Regions from separate parts of the Geodermatophilus sp. URMC 60 genome, predicted to be linked through region 2. Evidence: riboswitches for the same ligand, from Rfam matches in the RefSeq annotation. Region 2 holds a riboswitch; each other region holds the start of a gene.
The links. A riboswitch is a leader RNA that binds a small molecule or an ion and turns the genes downstream of it on or off. The one in region 2 is predicted to bind cyclic di-AMP.
Positions count from the first base shown of each region.

Region 1: another riboswitch for cyclic di-AMP. It lies ahead of ACWIX3_RS18555 (LysM peptidoglycan-binding domain-containing protein); the one in region 2 lies ahead of ACWIX3_RS20350 (transglycosylase family protein).
Region 3: another riboswitch for cyclic di-AMP. It lies ahead of ACWIX3_RS16310 (hypothetical protein); the one in region 2 lies ahead of ACWIX3_RS20350 (transglycosylase family protein).
Region 4: another riboswitch for cyclic di-AMP. It lies ahead of ACWIX3_RS12885 (peptidoglycan DD-metalloendopeptidase family protein); the one in region 2 lies ahead of ACWIX3_RS20350 (transglycosylase family protein).

Region 1 is NZ_CP199958.1:3,931,044-3,934,240, forward strand. It holds gene ACWIX3_RS18540 (alpha/beta fold hydrolase) at 1-178, shown strand, start outside; gene ACWIX3_RS18545 (hypothetical protein) at 419-652, shown strand; gene ACWIX3_RS18550 (hypothetical protein) at 649-801, shown strand; gene ACWIX3_RS18555 (LysM peptidoglycan-binding domain-containing protein) at 953-1,768, opposite strand; cyclic di-AMP (ydaO/yuaA leader) riboswitch at 1,770-1,898, opposite strand; gene ACWIX3_RS18560 (alpha/beta hydrolase) at 2,149-3,009, opposite strand; gene ACWIX3_RS18565 (DNA-directed RNA polymerase subunit alpha C-terminal domain-containing protein) at 3,116-3,197, shown strand, end outside.
Region 2 is NZ_CP199958.1:4,321,779-4,324,975, forward strand. It holds gene treY (malto-oligosyltrehalose synthase) at 1-954, shown strand, start outside; cyclic di-AMP (ydaO/yuaA leader) riboswitch at 1,263-1,430, shown strand; gene ACWIX3_RS20350 (transglycosylase family protein) at 1,434-2,015, shown strand; gene ACWIX3_RS20355 (ABC transporter permease) at 2,058-3,197, opposite strand, start outside.
Region 3 is NZ_CP199958.1:3,437,192-3,440,388, reverse strand. It holds gene ACWIX3_RS16315 (polysaccharide deacetylase family protein) at 1-460, opposite strand, end outside; gene ACWIX3_RS16310 (hypothetical protein) at 755-1,252, opposite strand; cyclic di-AMP (ydaO/yuaA leader) riboswitch at 1,254-1,436, opposite strand; gene ACWIX3_RS16305 (rhamnulokinase) at 1,573-3,051, opposite strand; gene ACWIX3_RS16300 (bifunctional aldolase/short-chain dehydrogenase) at 3,128-3,197, opposite strand, start outside.
Region 4 is NZ_CP199958.1:2,692,662-2,695,858, reverse strand. It holds gene ACWIX3_RS12890 (maleylpyruvate isomerase family mycothiol-dependent enzyme) at 1-732, shown strand, start outside; gene ACWIX3_RS12885 (peptidoglycan DD-metalloendopeptidase family protein) at 811-2,007, opposite strand; cyclic di-AMP (ydaO/yuaA leader) riboswitch at 2,036-2,157, opposite strand; gene pstS (phosphate ABC transporter substrate-binding protein PstS) at 2,687-3,197, shown strand, end outside.

The sequences.
Region 1 (3,197 bases), 390 kb from region 2:
CCGGACCGACCTCTACTTCCCGCCCGAGGACGAGCAGTGGGCCTCGCAGTTCATCGCGCAGGGGGAGGTCCGGGTCATCGACACGATCTGGGGACACTTCGCCGGCCTCGGTATGAACGCCGCCGACAACACCTTCGTCGACCGGACACTGCGGGAACTGCTCGACCGTCCCGCCTGATCGCGCCGGTTCCCCGCGCGGGGCGACCTGCGAAGCTGGCGGGCGGGGCTCGCCCGAGGTCGTCCCGGGGCCCCGCCCGCGGACAGCATGCGGGAGACGGAACCGTTCCGCAACAGATGTCTAGGACGTCTGGCCGCTGCCGCGCCGGGCCCCGTCGCCTCCGCCCGCCCGACCCGTCGGGACGGGAGCCGCCGCGGCCCGGGGAGCCATCCGCCGGCGGCACGTCGCCGCGCACCGGCGGTGGGTGGTGCGGACGTCCGCCTGACGCATGCCGCGGTCGCCCTGCGGCTCCGGCCGGCCGTGCTCGTCGCGGCGCAGGTGGGGCCGGTCGGCGTCCCCGGGCAGGTGGCCTCCACGCTCGCGCACCTGCTCGTGCCCTTCCTGCCCTGGGTGCCGGACCTGCTCGTCGCCGAGTGGTGCCCGACCCCCGGAGCACGGTTCCGCGCGGCCCGGCGGGGCACCTCCTCCCCATGAGCGAGATGGACCCGCGGGACCCGAGCACCCTGTACGCGGAGGGCCCGGTCGCGCCCGAGCCGCCCGAGGACGACCTGCCCGACACCTCGCCGCTGCGCGACTCCGGTGGCACCGGTCCGGGCCCGGACGACCTCGACGCGCTGCTCTGAGAGAGGCCCCGTCCTCCTAACCCCTCGCAGGCTCGGGGCGGTGCCCTGGACGGGGCCGTGGCGCGTCAGCCGGCGCCGTCCGCGGCCCCCCGTGCACCGGCGGCCCCCACCCGGAAGACGGGTGGGGGCCGCCGACGTGCGGGCCGGGGACTCAGCCGACGTAGTTCACGTGCACGTGGTCCATGTGGTTCGCCGTGGCGCTGCCGCGGTCGGCCATGGCCTTCCACACGCCGTCCGGCGAGGACAGGATCCGCTGCTGCCAGATGACGTACTTCACCCCGAGCTCGTCCCAGTGGGCGATGTGGTAGGCGGTGATGGCGTCGCCGAGGGCGGCGTCGGACATGACCATGTAGTCCAGCGCCAGGCCCGACGGGTGGCCGTTCGGGTCCGTGGCGCTGGCCCGGGTGCCACCCAGGGTGATCGAGCCGGCGCCGGGCACCTCGCTGATCACGCGGTTGGCCGCGGCCTGGACCTGCGGAGCCACGTCACCGGCGCTGTTGGCGATGCGCGCGACGGCCGCGGGCGCGGCGGCCGGAGCCGCAGCGGCGAGCGGAGCGGCCGGGGTGGCGGGCGCAGTGTTCCCGGCCGACCCGACGGCCGGGGCCGCGGCGACCGGCACGGAGCCGGCGGTGTGCAGCACCTGACCCGGGAAGATCCGGTTCGGGTCGGCGCCGATGACGTCGGTGTTGCGCTGGTAGAGGTCGCGCCACGTCTGGCCGTGGGCGGCGGCGATCTTCCTGATCGTGTCGCCGCGGACGACGGTGTAGCCGGCCGTCGAGGCGTCGGCGGCCGCCGTCGCGACAGGGACCTCGATGGCGTGGGCGGGGATCGGGCCCGTCGTCCCGGCGAGCGCCTGGGAGGGGGCGCTCAGGACGCCGAACCCGACGACGGTGGCGCCGGCGGCGACGGGCGCCTTGGCGATGACCTTCTTGGTGCGGACATAGCGGGGTGCGCGGTGCTTGGCCATGGTGATCTCCGATCACCGCCGGCGAGGTCAGCTGTCGGGTTCGGGCGATCGGTGCCCGGCCGCGGTCCGCGGCTTCACCCCGAGACGGGCCCCCTCGAGTCGTGGACTCGAGTCGTGGCGCGCCGTGGTCGTGGGTCCCCCACCCCTGCCCTGGGAACGGGTTGGCGTCCGGTGGGCAGGGTTTGGCGGACCGGCGCCGCGCTCTCTCCTTTGCTGAGCGCACACAAAACGCTACGTGGAGTCATGTGCACTGTCGCCGTGACGCCGGTCACAAACGGCCGCCGGAACGGCGCGCCGCAGGTCAGCGCGGCGTGTCGCGCCGGTGTCGCCGTCGTCACGTCCGCGCCGTCCGCGCGGACCCTCCGGCGGCCGGCGAGCGGTCAGGACGACGTGCGGTGGGCGTCGAGCCAGGTGACGACGTCGGCCAGCACGGCGTCCTTCTCCGGCTCGTTGTGCGGCTCGTGGAACAGCCCCTCGTAGGTCCGCACCGTGAGGTCGGGCGAGCCGGCGTGCGCCCGGACGACCTCGCTGGCGACCGGCGGCACCAGCCGGTCGGCGGTGCCGTGCAGCACGAGCAGCGGCACGGTGAGCGCGGGCAGCCGCCGCGGCATGGTCAACGCGGCGGCCATGAGCTCGGCGCCGGTGCGGGCGACCATCCTGCCGTTGTGGTTGAGCGGGTCGGCCCGGTAGTCGCGGACCACCGCGGGGTCCCGGCTGACCGCCTCGGCGTCGAGCCGGAGGACGCCGAGGTCGGGCAGGAACCGGGACAGCAGCGGCGCCACGGTCCGCTGGACGGCGTTCGCGGCGCTGGTGTCGAGCGCCGCCGCCGAGATGACCGCGCCGGCGATCCGGGGGTCCGGCGTCCCGGTCAGGTACTGCAGCGCGATCAGTCCGCCCAGGCTGTGCCCGTAGACGAACAGCGGGGCGCCCGGGTGCTGGTCGCCGGCGGTGCGCACCAGCTCGGCGACGCCGTCGACGGCGGCGGCCATGCTGCCGATGTTGCCGCGGTTGCCCGGGGACCGGCCGTGGCCGGGGTGGTCGACGGCGTGGGTGGCGTAGCCCGCGGCGGCCAGCCGCTCGGCGACGTGCCGGTACCGACCGCCGTGCTCGTGCGCGCCGTGGACCAGCACGACGGCGCCGACCGGGTCCTCGACGGTCCAGGCCTGCCGGTACAGCCCCGAGGCCAGCGTGCCCTCGGTGTGCGTGGGGGTCGGGGTCCCGCCCGGACGGGCAGCGGTCATCGGGGAGCCTCCTACGGCAACGGACTGGTGGGCATCCTCCAGGAGGCCTGGACCTCCAGGAGACCTGGACCGGTGCGGCCGGTCGGTCGGTCCTAGGTTGGACACCATGCCGACCACGTCACCGGGGACCACGCCCGGGAGGACCGTCAGCGACCTCGGCCTCCCCCCGCGGGCGGTCACCGCGCTGA
Region 2 (3,197 bases):
CCGGCGCGGTTCGGCAGCACCGTCGCGGAGTTCCACGAGGCGCAGCAGCGCCGGGCGGAGCGCAAGCCGGAGTCGATGACCACGCTGTCGACCCACGACACCAAGCGCAGCGAGGACACCCGCGCCCGGCTGGCCGTGCTCGCCGAGCTGGGGGCCGAGTGGGCCGACCTGGTCCGCGACCTGCTGACCCGGCACCCGCTGCCCGACCGCCCGCTGGCGCACCTGGTGTGGCAGAACCTGGTGGGCGCGTGGCCGCTGTCGCGCGAGCGGGCGCACGGCTACGCGGAGAAGGCGGCCCGGGAGGCGGGCACGTCGACGACCTGGACCGACGTCGACGAGGAGTTCGAGTCGGCGCTCCACGCGATGGTCGACGCGGCCTACGACGACGAACGGACCGCCGCCGGGATCGAGCAGTTCGTCGCCCGCATCGCGCCCTTCGGCCGGTCGAACTCGCTGGCGCAGAAGCTGCTGCAGCTGACGATGCCCGGCGTCCCGGACGTCTACCAGGGCACCGAGCTGTGGGACCTCTCGCTGGTGGACCCGGACAACCGCCGTCCGGTCGACTACGAGCAGCGCCGCCGGCTGCTGGCCCGGCTCGACGCCGGCGAGGTGCCCGGGGTCGACGACACCGGCGCGGCCAAGCTGCTCGTCGTCTCCCGCGTGCTGCGGGCCCGCCGGGAGCACCCGGAGTGGTTCGGCGGGTACGAGCCGGTGGCGGCCAGCGGGGTCGCCGCCGACCACGTGGTCGCCTTCGACCGGGGCGGTGTGGTGCCCGTGGCGACCCGGCTGCCCGTGGGCCTGTCGATCGTCGGCTGGACCGACACGGCGCTGCAGCTGCCGACCGGGCCCTGGCGGGACCTGCTCACCGGCGGACGTTTCGTCTCCGACGCCGAGGGCCTGCCGGTGGGCGGACTGCTCGAGCGGCTACCGGTCGCCCTGCTGGTCCGGGACTGACGAAGGACCCCCCTGCCCCCCACGGCTCGCAGGCTCGCGGCGGGACCCTGCAGGGGGGCCGTTCCAGCACCCTCACCGAGCTCCGGAAGGGGCCGGCGGGGCCGAAATGGGATGCAGCTCACGTCCCCGCGGGTGCCCGCGCGCCCGCGGGGACGTGACCAGGCGGTCTGCCCGGTCCCGGTCCCGACGGCCTGCCACGTCACGCCCGTTGCCCCTGCGGCACGAGGTGAACCGCCGTGACCTGACCGTTACCTTGTCCCGGCACCCCCCATCCGGGACCGGGTGCCGGAGCCGATCCGCCGAACCCCGTCCGTCGGCCGCCGTACCTCCTGCACAGCCAGGACGGGGGTGGGGGACCCATCTCGGTGCCCGGCCGGTCCGGCCGGGCGCCTCGGGGTGAAGCCGTGTGCGCACGGCCGGGGCACCGATCGCTCCGAACCCGACAGCTCACCTCGCAGGCGGCGGATCGGGAGTCCCCCATGAGTTCGTCCTCGTCTTCCCGCACGCCCGCACGCGCCCTGCGCCGCGGCGCCGTGGTGCTCGGCGGCGCCGCCGCCGTCTCCCTCGGCGCCCTCGCCGCACCCGCCTCGGCGGCCGCCCCGAACGACTGGGACGCCGTCGCGCAGTGCGAGTCCAGCGGCAACTGGGCCATCAACACCGGCAACGGCTACTACGGCGGCCTGCAGTTCAGCCAGAGCACCTGGGCCGCGTACGGCGGCACCGAGTACGCCCCGCGCGCCGACCTGGCCACCAAGGCGCAGCAGATCGCCGTCGCCGAGCGCACGCTCGACGGGCAGGGCCCGGGGGCCTGGCCGACCTGCGGCAAGGGGCTGAACCCCTCGGCCCCCGAGGCCGGCGCGGCCCCGGTGGTCGCAGCCGTGGCCTCCGCGCCGGCCGCCGCCGGTGGGGGTACCTACACGGTGCAGGCCGGTGACACGCTCGGCCGCATCGCCGCGCAGCAGGGCGTCGCGGGTGGCTGGCAGGCGCTGTACGCCGCCAACGACGACCAGCTGAGCACCCCGCACCAGATCTCGGTCGGCCAGGTGCTGCAGCTGCCGTGAGGCGGACCGGCGGCCGGGGGGACTCCCCCGGCCGCCGGGCCCTCAGAAGCGGATGGCGTCGATGACCCTCGCCCGGACGGCGATGACCGCGGGCAGCAGCCCGGCCAGCGCGCCGACCGCGGTGGCCGCCACCAACCCCTCGACCGCCGCGGCGACCGGGAAGGCCGGGATCTCGGCCAGCGGGACGCCGCTGTTGAGCAGCTGCTCCAGCGGCAGGTTGCGCACCAGGACCACCGACAGGGCCACCGCGGCGAGCCCGGCGAGGAACGTGGCGCAGACGCTCTCCAGCATGATCGCCGAGAAGACGCGCGACGAGGTGGCGCCGAAGCTGCGCCGGACCCCGATCTCCCGGATCCGCTGGCGCACCGTCACCAGCCCGATGTTGAGCACACCCAGCCCGCCGAGGACCAGCACGACGACGCCGGCCCCGCGGATCGCCAGGCGGAGCATGCCGAGCGTCTCCTCCAGGCCCTGCGAGTCCTGCCGGTAGGCGTCGACCTGCACGCCACCCAGCGCCAGCCCGAGGTCGTTCATGACGACGGACATGACGTCGTCGGCCTGCTCCGCCGGCACCCAGAGCTCCAGCGTGGACGGGCCGAACGCCATCGCCGACGGGTCGGCCTCGCGCGGCGCGTCCCACGGACCGGCGGAGCGGTCCACCCGGTAGGCGAGCAGCTCGTCGGCGTACCCCTCGCGGACGACGCCGACCACCGCCGCACGCACGGGGGTCTCCCCGCCGATGACGACCGTCGGGCGGGAGGAGAGGTCCGGGACGCCGAGCGCGCCGAGGAACGCCTCGTTGACGACGACGGCCGGCGCCAGGCTGTCGCGGTCGCCCTCGCGCAGCCAGCGGCCCTCTACCGGCTCGATGCGGTGCAGCTGCCCGTACGACGGCGAGACGCGCTTGGTCTGCACGGCCTGGGTACCGCCGGGCAACCGGAAGCGGGTCTCCTCGTACCCGATCCTGGCCGTGGCGGTGATCCCGTACCGCTCGGTGAGGTCGGCCACGGCGGCGTCCCACTCCTGCGGGTCCGGCGGCATCCCGGTCTGCGGGTCGTACGCGGTGACCCCGATGGTCGCGGCGCGACCGCCCATCCGCTCCCCCTGTTCCTGCTGGACCTGGGCGACGAGCAGGCCGAGCGCGGTCACCGTCGTCATGGCGAAGACGGCGAGGAAGACGCC
Region 3 (3,197 bases), 880 kb from region 2:
GGGGGTCTACGGTCCACAGCACCACCGAGTCCAGCCCGACGTCCCGGGCCGCTGCCTCCACGACGGGGTTCGTGGCCCCGTACGGCGGGCGCCACTCGCTGGGGAGCCGACCCGTGGCCTGCTCGATGACCTCGTTGGTGCGCCGGAGCTGGGACGCCACCTGCGCCCGGTCCAGCGTGGTGAGCTCCGGGTGGCTCCACGAGTGGTTCCCGATCCGGTGTCCCTCCGTGCTTGCACGACGCACGATGTCGGGTCGGGCCGCGGTCATCTCCCCGGTGACGAAGAACGTCGCCTCCGCTCCCCGGTCCGCCAGCGTGTCCAGGATGTCGGGTGTGGCGGTTCCGTGGGGCCCGTCGTCGAAGGTGAGCCGGACGTGGCCGGCTGCACACTGCTGCGGTGCCGACGCCGCCTGAGCCGGCGGAGCGAGCACCACCAGCAGCAACGCCGCGATGACGGGCATGATCCGGCGCTGCGGACCCGGTCTCAGGTCCGGGCGCGCCGGTGCGCGATCCCCGCTCATCCTGCGACCGCCGCTCGCCCTCGGCCGCGTCCCGGTGCACCTGCGCCGACTCCGGCAGGGAGAGGCCTGCGACCGGGGCTGGGGAGACCCTCCGGGAGTCGGGCTCGGCCCACCGCGCCGGCAGGGTGGGCCAGATGGGTCCGCCGTGGTGGGAGCACGCCGATCCGGCCGGCGTACCCCCACCACGGGTTCCGGATCAGGGGCACGGTGACGTGCCCCCTCCGGTGACCTGGGTCAACTGAGCCGGCCGACCGCGGCCCGGGCCGCGGCGAGGTGGTTCCGGTACGAGCCGTTGGTGTAGGCCACCCACGGCTTGAAGTTGGTGCCCTTGGCGGAGATCCGATAGGCGGCGTTGGCGTTGCACTGGGCGTCGTAGGCACAGGACCGGGAGACCGAGGGGTGCCAGCAGCTGTTGATCTGCCAGAGACCACGGTCCACCGAGCCGCTCGGACAGCCCTTCGTCGGGCCGTTGGCGTTCTGCGCGTCCGGACGACAGGACGACTCCCCCATGCCCACCGCGATCGCGGTGACGAGCCGGTCACCGCTGAAGCCGGCCCGCGAGGCGACCGTCGCGCACAGATCTGCAGGTGCTGCGCCGGCCGAGGCGTCGGGGGCCGCCATCGCCGGAGCCGGTATCGCGAGGGCGATGAGCGCCAGGACCCCCACGATGCTCAGACGGACGGGTCGCACCGGTCGGACGAGCCGGCGCATGCCGAGGACGTGCTCGTTCATGAGATCCTCCGGGCGCGCCTGCGGGATGAGCTGTCGGGTTCGGGCGGGAGGACTGCCCGGCCGTGGCGGTCACGGCTTCACCCCGAGGGCCGCTGACGCGGCCCGGAGGTCTGCGATCTCCCGTTCCTGCCTCGGGTGTGTCGAGGTCGGTCGGGCCAGCGGCAGGATTCGGCGTGCTGCCAGACCGTCCCGCGAATGCGAGCGACCCGACCGTAGGTTGTGATGTGCGTCACAGCAAACGGAACGCGGAGAAACCGGCGATGGCCGCGCCACCGCTGCTCCTCCCGGGACGCCGGCCGCTCGCCTCCCGCCCCGGCGGGTCACCTCCCGGGACCGACACGCTCCTCCGCGACGTCCCACGTGGCGCCCGAGCCGGGCGTCGGCAGGTACAGCCGGGCGTCCTGGGTGTTCCGCAGCAGCGCCCGCAGCTCGGGCAACCCGCCCGACAGCACTCCCAGCCCGCGGGCCTGCACCAGGACGTTGCCCAGGGCGGCGGCCTCGACCGGGCCGGCCAGGACCGGCAGCCCGCAGGCGTCGGCGGTGAGCTGGCACAGCAGGGTGTTGCGCGCTCCCCCGCCGACGAGGTGCACGACCTCGACGTCCCGGCCGGAGAGCTCCACCGCCCGCCGCACCGTGCGCCGGTAGGCCAGGGCCAGGCTGTCGAGGATGCAGCGCACCGTCTCCGCCTGGCTCTGCGGCGGGGTCTGCCCGCCCTCGACGCAGGCCGCGGCGATCCGCGCCGGCATGTCGCCGGGCGGCAGGAAGCGCGGGTCGTCGGGGTCGACGAGCGCGGTGAAGGAAGGCACCTGCGCGGCCGCGGCCAGCAGATCGGGCAGGTCGGCCGGCAGCCCGTGCGCCGCCCAGGTGCGCTGCGACTCCTGCAGCAGCCACAGGCCCATGACGTTGCGCAGGTAGCGCACCGTGCCGTCGACGCCGAGCTCGTTGGTGAACCCGGCGACCCGGCTGGCCTCGGTGAGCACCGGCTTCTCCAGCTCGACGCCGACCAGCGACCAGGTGCCGCAGGAGACGTAGGCGAACCGCTCGGTCGCCGCCGGGACGCCGACCACCGCCGACGCCGTGTCGTGCGAGCCGACCGCGACCACCGGCACCGGTCCGGCCAGGCCCGTCTCGGCCAGGACGGCGCCGGTCAGCTCCCCCAGCCGCTCCCCCGGCTGCCGCAGCGAGGGGAACAGGTCGCGGTCGAGCCCGAGCCGGTCGGCCAGTTCCCACGACCACTCCCGGGTGGTCGCGTCGAGCAGCCCGGTGGTGGAGGCGTTGGTGACCTCGGCCCCGACCGCTCCGGCGAGCCAGTACGCCAGCAGGTCGGGGACCAGCAGCGCCGTCCGGGCCGCGGCGAACTGCGCCGTCCCCCGCGCCGCGACCAGCTGGAACACCGTGTTGAACGGCAGGTGCTGCAGGCCGCTGACGCGGTAGAGCTCCTCGGGCGGGACGACGGCGTGGACCGCCGGCACCGCGGTCGCGTGCCGGGAGTCCCGGTAGTGCACCGGGTTGCCCAGCAGCGCGCCGTCGGCGTCGAGCAGGCCGACGTCGACCGCCCAGCTGTCGATCCCGATCCCCTGGACCGGTCCGGCCTCCCGGCCGGCGGCGCGCAGCCCGTCGAGGACGCCGGCGTACAGGCCCAGGACGTCCCAGTGCAGCGTGCCGCCGACCCGCACCGGCCGGTTGGGGAACCGGTGCACCTCGGTGAGGTGGAGCCGGTCCGGGCCGATCCGCGCGGCCATCACCCGGCCGCTCGAGGCGCCCAGGTCGACGGCCGCCAGGGTCAGCTCCGTGCCCACGACCGGGCTCCGACCCCGTTCCGCTCCTCGCTCGCCGGCGCTCGCCGCCATGCCCGCTGGGCCGTCGTCCTCGCGGTCATCGCAGGAACGCCGCCGCCACGCCGGAGTCGACGGGGACGTGCAGCCCCGTCGTCCGGGTGAGCTCG
Region 4 (3,197 bases), 1.6 Mb from region 2:
TGCTGGGACGACCACGCCGCCCTGCCCGACCTCATCGCCTCGGCGCGGGCCGGAGGGGCGGGGACACCTCCGGACGTCGACGCGACGAACGCGCGGGTGACCGCCGCGCACCGGGACGCCTCCCGGGAGGAGGTGCTGGCCGCGCTGTGCCGCAACCGGGAGGCCACCGCGCGCTACCTGGCGGAGGAGCCTGCGGAGCTCGACACCGCACCGGCGGTCGCCGTCGTCGGCCGGCTGCCGCTGCTCAGCGTGGTCCTCGGGCAGGCCTACGAGCTGGCGGTGCACGGCCTGGACCTGGTGCCCTGCGGGGCGGCCCCTCCCCCGCCCGCGGTGCTGCAGTCCGGGCTGGCCGCGCTGGCCGACGTGACCGGCGCGCTGGCGGCCCGCGAGGGGGTCAGCGGCGGGGCGACGCTGGCGACGCCGGAGGGCGGCTGGGCCTTCGCCGCCGACGACTCCGGCTGGACGGTGCGCCGGATCCCCGCGGGCGACGTCCGCGGCACCGCGGTGGAGGCGCCGGCGGACCTGCTCCTGGAGGCCGCCTCGGGCCGGGTGAACCCGGTCGCCGCGCTGGCCCGGCGCAGGCTGCGGGTGCACGAGCTGGGCGGCCTGATGGCCCTGGCGCCGATCGTGCAGTCGGCGCCGGGCATCCCCGGCGGCCCCATCCTGGCGCTGGCGGCACAGACCCTCGGCGGCGTGGGCGGGCTGCTGGGCCGGCTGCGCGGACGGCGCTGACGGAGGATGCCCGGGCCCGCACCAGGCCCCGTCCAGAGGCCGGCCGCGAGCTCCTCCGGGAGGAGGACGGGTCCTTCTTCAGCAGGCGCCCAGCGAGATGCCGTGCGCCTTGAGCCACGGCATCGGGTTGACCCGGCTGGCGTAGAGCCCGCCCTGGTGCACCTCGAAGTGCAGGTGCGGCCCGGTGGACTGGCCCTTGTTCCCGACGTCGGCGATGTGGTCCCCGGCCTGCACGACCTGGCCGGCGCCGACGAAGAACTGGTTGACGTGCCCGTAGAGGGTGATCTGCCCGTCGCCGTGCTGCACGTAGACGGCCTGGCCGAAGCCGCTGGCCGGGCCGGCCTGCAGGACGACGCCGTCCTCGGGCACGTAGATCGGGGTGCCGATGGGCGCGGCGATGTCGACGCCTTGGTGCATGGTCCCCCAGCGCGGGCCGTAGCAGGAGGTCAGCCGCCCGGCCGTCGGCATGCCGGAGACGTCGGCCGAGCTGGCCAGCGCCTGGCGGGCGCTCCAGGCGGCGCCGGGGTCCGCGGCACCCTGCGAGGCGAGCAGCCGCTCGCCGGCCAGACGGAGCTCCTCGTCGAGGCGGGCCTTCTCCGCCGCGCGGGCGTCGTAGTCGGCCTGCGCCCGGGCGAGGTGCTCGTTGGCGGCGCGCTCGGCCTCGTCGGCCTTGCGGGCGAGCTCGCCGAGCTGGGCGACGGCGGCCTTGGCGGCGCGGTCGGCCTCCTCGACGCGCGCCTGGACGGTGAGGAACTCCTGCAGCTGGTCGGCGCGGTGGTCGCCGAGCTGCTCCATGGTGGCGGCCTGCTGCAGCAGCTCGGTGGGGCTCTGCGCGTCGAGCAGCAGCTCGAGGTCGCCGTAGCGGTCGTCGGCGCCCATGTAGGCCTCGCGGCCGAGCTCGGCGATGTCCTCCTCGGCCTGGGCGACGTCGGCCTGGGCGGCAGCGAGCTCGGCGGCGGTCCGCTCGGCCTCGGCCTGGCCGTGGGCGAGCTGGGCGCGGGCGACGAGGGCGGTGTCGGCGGCGGCCTCGGCCTCGACGGTCATCCGCTGGAGCTGCTCCTCGGCGGCCCTGACCTGCTCCTCGATGGCGGCGACCTGCTCCTCGAGCGAGGCCTGCCCCGGGGCGGCGGGCGCGGCACCGGCGACGACGGGGGTGCCGGCCAGCAGCCCGGCCACGGCGGCGGCGACGACGACGGCCCGGCGCGGGGAGCGCAAGCGGCTGCGGGGTGAGGTGGCGCAGCGGACCACGGCGTTCAGGCGGTGCAGGGTCGCCAAGGCGACGGTTCTCCCATCCTCGCGACCGCCTACCGAGTTAGCTGACGGGTTCGGGCCGGACGGCGCCCTACCTGCCTGCGCAGCACCTGCGCAGGCAGGACTCACCCCAGGAGTTCGGTGGGTCCCCGGTCCGCCTCGGTCCCGGATCGGGACGCCGGCGGTTCGGCGGGGCCGTGCCGAGGCCCTCGGTTCCCGAGGAGCTGAGCCCGGCAGGGCCGTCGGAGAAGCTACACGGATCCCGGGCTCTGGTCACGATCGAGTAACGGACCGAGGGTGCCGCTCGCCGTGCGGGCACCGTCTTCACTACGCGGCGTCAGCACCCGAGCGCGGAGCAGTGACCGCTGGTGCAGCCGTGACTCGCGAGACGACCAGCAGGAACACCAAGATGCTGCGGATTCCCGGCCGGACGGGCTCTGACACCCCGTGTTCGCTGTGATGCCGCGCACGAATTGATCCGATCGGGGGCCTGTGGACGCCGTCCGAGCGTCGTCCACAGGCCCCGGCGCCGGACGCGGAACCCGTGTAGCGGCACCTGCGGGTGCCGATCGTCAGGGGCCGGGGGCGACGCCCAGGGCGTATCCGACGGGCTCGTGCGAGGCTGGCGGTCCGCCAGGCACGCCCTAGGGTCGTGCCAGGACGCCCGGCGCGGAGCGCGGGGCCGGATGGCGGGAGGACACGGGTGTCGGCCCGGAGGAAGGTCGCCGCTGCCGTCGGGGTCGCCGCGGTGGCCGGCGCGGCGGTGGCGCTGTCGCAGTACGTGCCCCCGAACGAACGCGGCCAGGGCGCCGTGGCCACCGGGGACCTCAGCGGCGCCCTCGTGGGCGCCGGGGCGAGCAGCCAGCAGGCAGCGATGCAGGGCTGGACCGCCGGGTACTCGGCCGTGCAGCCGGGCGTGACCGTGGACTACGACCCCGTCGGCTCCGGCGGCGGCCGCGAGCAGTTCACCGCCGGTGGCATCGACTTCGCCGGTTCCGACGCTCCGCTCGACGAGGAGGAGCTCGTCACTGCACGCGAGCGCTGCGGCGGAGAGGTGTTCGAGCTGCCGAACTACATCTCGCCGATCGCGGTGGTGCACAACGTCCCAGGGGTCGCGGATCTCGCCCTCTCCTCCGCGACGCTGGCCGGGGTCTTCGCCCGGCAGATCACGACCTGGGGCGACCCCGCGATCGCCGCGGACAACCCCGGCGTCG